DNA from 2 places in the Undibacterium sp. TJN25 genome. Region 2 is predicted to be linked to the other one. Evidence: riboswitches for the same ligand, from Rfam matches in the RefSeq annotation. Region 2 holds a riboswitch; the other holds the start of a gene.

Region 1 (4,181 bases), on a different contig from region 2:
ACGCTGCGCGCCACCGTATCTGCCAGCACCAGGAAGCTGCCGCCTGCCAGCGCCGAAGCCGGTATCAACAGCCTGTGGTCCGGCCCCCAGGCAAAGCGGCAGGCATGCGGCATGATGAGGCCGACAAAACCTATGCTGCCGGCGCTGCTGACCGCGCTTGCCGTCAGCAGCGCCGAACAGAAAAACATGCCCTGCCGCAGGCTGCCAACCTTGATGCCCAGCGTGCTGGCATTGTCTGCGTGCATGGCGGCGACATTGATAGAACGCGCCGCCTTCATCGCAAAAGCCAGCACCGCCAGCAGGATGACCCAAGGCAGGTAGCGCGGCTGCGTCGTCGACAGGTCGCCTATCATCCAGAACACCATGCCGCGCATGCGGCTGTCCGGTGCGATCGACAGCATCAGGCTGACCAGCGCGCCGCAGCCTGCCGCGATGATGACGCCCGTCAGCAGCAGCAGTGGCGCATTGCCTTCGGAACTGCCGCTGCCGCGGAAGTCGCGGTAGGCCAGACCGAACAGCAGCATGGCCACTGCCATCGCGCCGGCAAAAGCGGCTGCGTCTATCATCCAGGCGGTGCCCAGGAAAAGTATGGTTGCCAGCGCGCCGACCGAGGCGCCGCCGGAAATGCCGAGCACATAGGGCTCGGCCAGCGGATTGCGCAGCAGCGCCTGCATCAGCACGCCGGCCAGCGCCAGCGTGGCGCCGACGGAGAAGCCGGACAGGGCGCGGCCCAGCCTCAATTCCAGCAATGTTGCTGCCAGTGTAGAAGGTTTGCTGCGCAGGATATCTGCCAGCGCATTGAATAGTTCGCCGTAAGACAGCGAGATGGAGCCGACAACACAGGCCGCCAGGATACTGGCGACCGACACGGCCAGCAGCCCGGACAGGACGACAAGCGCGCGCCCGGAAGCGGCAGGAGGTCTGGCGAGGCGGATACCGGCGGCAGAGGCAAGAGGCACAATCAGCCTTTGTAAAAGGGAAATCTGGGATGCCGCCAGTCTTGCCGGCGGCTGCCGGAAAAACTGGAAGGCTTACATCACACTACTGTATTACTGCGGCCGGCCCGTTGGGGCCGGCCGGTGTTGCTTCGGTACAGCTTAGTTCTTGCTTGATACCGGTCAATTTACAAATAACTATGATTTCTACGATTATTTGTAACCGTAGTTCAGGCCGACAAACACGTTGGATCCTGCAGCATTATAGTTTTTTGCCAGCTGGTAGTCTTTATCCAGCACGTTGTTCCAGCGACCGATGACGGACCAGCTTGGCGCGATGTCGTAGGTTGCATACAGGTTCAGCAGGCTGTAGCCACCCAGAACCTTCTTGTTGGCGACATCATCATAACGCTTGTCGGAGAAAGTCGTTTCCACACCCAGCTTGGCTTTACCCAGGGAGTACTCGGCAGCCACGTTGCCATGCTGCTTGGAGCGGCGCGCCAGTTGCAGGCCGGTAGTGTCGTCTTTCGGATCCTGGATATCCAGCGACGCGCGCAGGCTCAGGTCGCCGAACTTGGTGGAACCGCCTACGGTCAGGCCGGACAGCGTGGCTTTTTCCACGTTGTACGAGCAGCCGAACGGATGCGTATCCTGCTGTACCGGGCAGACATTGGTGCTGACCAGCAGATCGGTCAGCTTGTTCTGGTAGTACACCGCGCTCAGCTGGGTATCGCCCATTTCATAGTAGGCGCCGATCTCCGCGTTCTTGCCTTTTTCCGGCTTGTTGGTGGAAATACCGAAGCCTGGGTAGTACAGCTCATTGTAGGTAGGCGCGCGGAAGCTGGTGCCGTAGCTGGCGTTGACGCGGAAGGCGTCGTTGATACGGAAGCCGTAGGCGATGCTGCCGGTGGTATTGGAGCCGTACACCGAGCTGTGGTCATAGCGCACGCTGGCGCTGGCCAGGCTGGCGCCGCGTTTCAGCACGTAGGAAGCTGCCAGCGAATTCGTCGTGCGGTCGCCGTTGACTTCCGCGGTAGTGGTCGTGACTTTTTCCTTGCGGTTTTCCGCCAGCACCTGCAACACATCCTTGCCGATGCTGATGTCATTCTGCAGGTTGAAGGTGTCTTGTTCGGTGTTGATCTGGCTCTTGCCGTAGGACGCATCGGTGAAGGATTTGTCCTTGGCCTGGGCGTACTGGGTTTTCAGCGTCCAGTCATTGGTGACCTTGTTCTTGCTGTAGATGGCCAGCGTTTGCAAGTCTTGCTGCGTGCGGTCGTCATAACCCGGGCCGGCATCGAACTGCGCCTTCAGCCGGCTTTGCAACAGGCTCGCGCCGATTTCCTGGCCCTTGGACCATTCATAAGCCAGGCGGCCGCTGACGCTGTCCAGCTTGTAGCCGTCCTTGTCCGGGTTGTAGGTGAAAGAACCTGCGGCAGGCGTGCTGGCGGAGAAACCGTCGGCCTCTTCATGGCCGACATTCAGCGCGTAGCTGATGTGGTTTTCAGTCGCGCCGGAGATTCCTGCATCCGCCTTGCGCAGCCCGTAGGTGCCGGCGCCAACGGATGCCGTTGGTGTGACTGTAGCGCCGGCGGAGCCCTTTTTGGTGAAAATCTGGATCACGCCGCCGATGGCATCCGCACCGTACAGGCTGCTCAATGGACCATAGACGATTTCAATGCGCTCGATCTGCGACAGGGGAATGGTGGACCATGTGGCGCCGCCTGTTGTAGAGGAACCGATGCGCACGCCGTCTACCAGCACCACGTTTTGCGAATTGCTGGTGCCGCGGATGAACACGGAAGAGGTCGTGCCCGGGCCGCCGTTGCGCGCGATTTCAATGCCGCGCTGCTTTTGCAGCAGGTCTACTACAGAAGACGAACCGGACTTGGCGATTTCGTCGGCCGTAATGACCACGTTGTCGGCCAGCACGTCCTTGGCGGCCTGCACCTGGCGGCCTGCGGTCATGACGACGTTGGCAGTGTTAGCAGTATCTTCGGCAAATGCCGAAGCTGCAGGAAAGAGGGAGGCAACGGCCAGGCTGATGGCGAGCGGCTTCAGCGCTGAAACAGCGCGGCGGGAAACGATAGAGGTCATGATAGCTACAAAAAAGAGGCAACCAGCCAACGTCCCCGCAGGCTGGATTGAACAAAAGTGCCGCTATCGGATACATGCGCGCGCTGCCTGTGGACACAGTCCCGGCAGCCATTGCGATGCAAAGAAAAATTCCTGACGAACATCCCCGTCCGCAGCACTTTCACCTATCTTGGCCGGTATCCGGGCTAACAAGTATGGCTATCCGACCTTCCCATGCAGACTGCACAGTGGTATTGGAAGAGAGCTTGCCAGGATAGACTTCAGGAGGAACCTTGAGAGGACTAGCGAGGCACTTGTACACCGTTGCGGGGGCAGCACACATTATGCAAAATCGCCGGATGGTAAGGCTGGGCTTGCACTGTGTTTCCCGTTTAACCGCGGACATGAGCATGTCCGCGAGCACCAAAACCCCGCCATTTTATAGGGTCTCGGGCTTTGTATCAAGGCAAGAGTCCGTGGCATGCATGCCGAACGTGAAAGGCAAGGGGTCAGCACAACGGGAAGTGTCCATTTAAAAATATCAATCCTGCAAGATTACCCAATCCTGGGCACATCTATCTGCACGCACTGGCCGTAGAGGATTGCCGCCGGGCCTGTAACGGAATTGACTGCCTGCGCCGCCAGCTCCGCCACTTGCATTCCCTGACGGTAAGCCTGCATCAGCCGTATGGGCCCTGCATGGCAAACCACTACAACGACAGCATCGGGCTGGCGCTGAATGTCGCGTAGAAACTCCATCACCCGCGCGGCCATCTGCAGCACGCTTTCGCCACCGCCTGGAGGGTAATGCACGGTATCCGCAGCCCAGGCGTCAATTTCGGCACGCGCAATATCATCCCAGCGGCGCATTTCCCAATTGCCGAAATCCATTTCTATCAGCCGCGTATCCAGCACGGGCACCTTGCTTTGCATGGCCTGCGCCAATGCATGCGCAAGCACCGAACAACGCTGCAGCGGGCTGGAAATGATGCGCGCGCCAGGCGGCAAGCTTTGTGCAAGCGCGGCGACGACTTCGCTGCAATGGCCGGCATCCGCGGGAAGGTCCGCCTGGCCGTAGCAGGTGCCGGCGGCAAGCTCGGGCCGGGGATGGCGGATCAGGTAGAGTCGCATTACATCAGAAGAATCAAATGAGTCAGATAAATTTGCCGATGG
Region 2 (4,181 bases):
TTATGCGGTCGCGCGCCGCTACAAGCCGCTGCTGGTCAATACTGTGGTGGGTTTCATCGGCCCCGAATATCTGTTCGACGGCAGGCAGATCATCCGTGCCGGGCTGGAAGACCACTTCTGCGGCAAGCTGCTTGGCCTGCCCATGGGCTGCGACGTCTGCTATACCAATCATGCAGAGGCAGACCAGAATGATATGGACGTGCTGCTGACCTTGCTGGGTGTAGCGGGCTGCAGCTTCATCATGGGAGTGCCGGGCTCGGACGACATCATGCTGAACTACCAAACCACGTCCTTCCACGATGCACTGTATGCGCGCCGCGCGCTGGGCCTGAAACCGGCGCCGGAATTTGAGGCCTGGCTGCACAAGATGCAGATATTTACCGGCATGGAGGAACCCGGTGGGCAATTCCGGCTGAACGACGCGCTGCCGCCGGCTTTCCGGCAAGCGCTGCTGCGCCTGTCCTGATCGAGATCAGGTACAGCAATGAGCGAGCAAAAACCACCCGTCACGACCAACCCCTGGGGCAGCCTGCGCCGCTTTACCGCCGCCCGTATTGCATTGGGGCGTGCAGGCATCAGCCTGCCCACGCAGGCGCACCTGGCGTTCCAGCTGGCGCATGCGCAGGCACGCGACGCAGTGCATCTGGAACTTGATGTCGACAAACTGGCGCCTGCGCTGAGCGCCGCAGCCGGCAGGCGGCATGAACCCTGCCTGAACCTGCACAGCGCCGCCGCTGACCGCGCAACCTATCTTCAGCGGCCGGACCTGGGGCGCAGACTTGATGCCGCATCGATAGAAATGCTGAACGGTTTACCGCGGACAGCCCCGCATGAACAGGATACCCGCCCAGAGCTTGCACTCATCGTTGTCGATGGTCTGTCGGCGCTCGCCATCATGCAGCATGCAGCGCCCTTTCTCAGCCTTCTGCACCAGCGGCTGGCGACAGAAGATTGGTCTGTCGCGCCCATATGCATCGTCCGCCAGGGCCGGGTGGCGGTCGGCGACGAAGCCGCCCATTTGCTGGGCGCAAAAATGGCAGTCGTGCTGATAGGCGAACGGCCAGGACTGAGTTCGCCTGACAGCATGGGCCTGTACCTGACATGGATGCCGCAGCCCGGCATGAACGACGCCGGCCGCAACTGCATCTCCAATGTCCGTCCCGCGGGGCTAAGCTATAAAGATGCCGCCGCCAAGCTGCATTACCTGCTGTCGGAATCCCGGCGGAGGCAACTGTCCGGCGTAGCGCTGAAGGATGATGCAGTGGAGGAACCCGGCCTGCTGGCGCCGCCGCACAATTTCCTGCTGGAGTAGGACTTCCTACAGGCTTGCCCTCCCTTTTCTGCCAAAGTGCCGCACAGATGAAAAATATTAATGCTTGATCTACGCTCATTTATCTTTACGTTTACGTTTACGTAAACGTAAATTAATGTGCTATTCTTAAATCAACAGGTGCGCTGCCCATTATCTTGGGCAGCGTTAAACGGGAAAGCGGTTCGCACTGCCTCACAAGTCAGTGCCAAGCCCCTGCTGCCTCCGCAACGGTATGCGAGTGCGGTTACATCATCTACGCCACTGGTCCATGCATGGACTGGGAAGGCGATGTAACAAGACTCGCAAGCCCGGATACCGGCCTGTTGATCATCAGAAACATTGCGGAAGGCCTTGTCTGAGTGGAAGCTGCCGTACTGCCTGCAAGGGCAGGCGGTGTCCTGTTCTCTCAATTCATCTCCATTCATTCTGCAATTTTTCTGAGGTCTGCTTGCGTACGGAAGGTGCGCAAGGGGTGTTTGCACACCCATGGCCGGAGCTTCTCACCAGCATAGAAACTGGCGGGAAATCCGTTTTCAGGCAAACAGGCAGGACCGTACATCGCGAGTCTCAGGCTCGCCGCGCCCTGCCGTCCGAACAGGAAATGCATCATGAACCATGCTTCTAGCGCTTCAGTCCACTCGTCCATCCCTTCTATCTCCTCTGCCCCCTCCGTCAAGCTGCTGATCAACGGCCAGTTGCTGGAATCCAAAACCGACCAATGGCGCGACATCGTCAATCCGGCAACCCAGAAAATCATCGCCCGCGTGCCTTTTGCCACGCCTGAAGAAATGCAGCTGGCCGTCAGTAGCGCCAAACAGGCTTTTGCCACGTGGCGCAAGACCGCCATCGGCGCGCGGGCACGCATCTTCCTGAAATACCAGCAGCTGATACGCGAGAACATGCAGGAACTGGCCGCCATACTGACGGCCGAACAAGGCAAGACGCTGGCCGACGCCGAAGGTGATATTTTCCGTGGGCTGGAAGTAGTGGAGCACGCTGCCAATATCGGCAACCTGCAGATGGGCGAAATTGCCAATAATGTCGCCAGCGGCGTCGATACTTACACCCTGAACCAGCCACTGGGCGTATGCGCCGGCATCACCCCTTTTAACTTCCCCGCGATGATACCGCTGTGGATGTTCCCGATGGCGATTGCCTGCGGCAATACCTTCATCCTGAAACCTTCCGAGCAAGATCCGATGGTGACAATGCGCCTAGCCGAACTGGCGATGCAGGCTGGTATTCCTGCCGGCGTGCTGAACGTTGTGCATGGCGGCGAAGAAGTCGTCAATGCGATCTGCGACCATCCTGATATCAAGGCAGTGTCCTTTGTCGGCTCCACCCGCGTCGGCACGCATGTATATAACCGCGCCACGCTGGCAGGCAAGCGCGCGCAATGCATGATGGGCGCCAAGAACCATGCGATCGTGCTGCCGGATGCCAACAAGGAACAGACGCTGAACAACCTGGCCGGCGCCGCCTTCGGCGCCGCAGGCCAGCGCTGCATGGCGTTGTCGGTCGTGATCCTGGTCGGCGATGCGCAAAACTGGGTGCCTGAGCTGCTGGACAAGGCGCGCTCGCTGAAAGTGAATGGCGGCGCGGAACCGAATACCGATATCGGCCCCGTCATTTCCCACGGTGCAAAAGCACGTGTCACCGGCTTGATTGAACAAGGCGTCCGCGAAGGCGCTCAGCTGGTCCTGGACGGACGCAATCCGTCCGTCGCGGGCTACGAGGAAGGCAACTTTATCGGTCCCACAGTATTCACCGGCGTGCAGCGCGGCATGCGCATTTACGAAGAAGAAATTTTCGGCCCGGTATTGTGCGTCATGCACGCGGACAGCCTGCAGGAAGCAATTGCCATCATCAACGCCAATCCCAACGGCAACGGCACCGCACTGTTTACGCAATCCGGCGCCGCGGCCCGCACGTTTGAAGAGGATATCGATGTGGGCCAGATCGGCATCAACGTGCCCATCCCTGTTCCGGTGCCGCTGTTTTCGTTCACGGGCTCACGCGCTTCCAAGCTCGGCGATCTTGGCCCTTATGGCAAACAGGTGATCGCCTTCTATACACAGACCAAAACCATCACGTCGCGCTGGTTTGACGACAGCACGACGGCAGGCAAGGTCAATACGACGATCAACCTGAAATAGGCGGCCGCCATGGACTTCGAATTAAATGAAGACCAGCGTGCCTACCAGCAGTCCGCCAGGGATTTCGCCGCGCGCGAGATGGCGGCAAAGGCCGCGCGCTGGGATGCGGAATCCATCTTCCCGGTGGAAGTGATCGCGCATGCGGGGGAACTGGGATTTTGCGGCATGTATGTGCCGGAGGAACTGGGCGGCCTGGGATTATCGCGGCTGGATGCAGTCATCGTGTTTGAAGAGCTGGCGCGCGCCTGCCCTTCTACCGCGGCGTATATCACAATACATAACATGGCCACCTGGATGATTGCCCAGTGGGCAAAGCCGGAAGTGCGCGACGTTTGGGTGCCTCCGCTGGCTTCCGGCAGGAAGCTGGCATCGTATTGCCTGACCGAAGCCGGCGCCGGCTCCGATGCGGCATCGCTGACGACCTCCGCGCAGTTGGATGGCAACCATTATGTGCTGAACGGCGCCAAGGCCTTTATCTCCGGCGCCGGCGCGACCAGGGTGCTGGTCGTCATGGCGCGCAGCGGAGAAGCCGGCGCGGGCGGCATTTCCGCATTTGTCGTGCCTGCCGACCTGCCCGGCATCAGCTATGGCCGCAAGGAAGAAAAAATGGGCTGGAACAGCCAGCCTACCCGCACCATCAGCTTCGACAATGTGCGTGTGCCGCGCTCCCACCTGCTGGGGGAAGAAGGGCAAGGCTTCCGCATGGCGATGCG

The links. Region 2 has a riboswitch for cobalamin ahead of ACO0LO_RS13515 (CoA-acylating methylmalonate-semialdehyde dehydrogenase). Riboswitches for the same ligand answer to the same signal wherever they lie in the genome.
Region 1: linked by a shared signal. The riboswitch ahead of ACO0LO_RS21620 (TonB-dependent receptor domain-containing protein) and the one ahead of ACO0LO_RS13515 (CoA-acylating methylmalonate-semialdehyde dehydrogenase) in region 2 are both predicted to bind cobalamin.

What each region holds. Positions count from the first base shown of each region.
Region 1 covers NZ_JBMPPM010000009.1:129,907-134,087, forward strand. Annotated here, with positions in the region: gene ACO0LO_RS21615 (FecCD family ABC transporter permease) at 1-959, opposite strand, end outside; gene ACO0LO_RS21620 (TonB-dependent receptor domain-containing protein) at 1,149-3,029, opposite strand; cobalamin riboswitch at 3,184-3,451, opposite strand; gene cobC (alpha-ribazole phosphatase family protein) at 3,564-4,139, opposite strand; gene ACO0LO_RS21630 (adenosylcobinamide-GDP ribazoletransferase) at 4,162-4,181, opposite strand, start outside.
Region 2 covers NZ_JBMPPM010000005.1:38,095-42,275, reverse strand. Annotated here, with positions in the region: gene ACO0LO_RS13530 (ethanolamine ammonia-lyase subunit EutB) at 1-466, shown strand, start outside; gene eutC (ethanolamine ammonia-lyase subunit EutC) at 485-1,312, shown strand; cobalamin riboswitch at 1,432-1,650, shown strand; gene ACO0LO_RS13520 (hypothetical protein) at 1,734-1,922, opposite strand; gene ACO0LO_RS13515 (CoA-acylating methylmalonate-semialdehyde dehydrogenase) at 1,921-3,468, shown strand; gene ACO0LO_RS13510 (acyl-CoA dehydrogenase family protein) at 3,478-4,181, shown strand, end outside.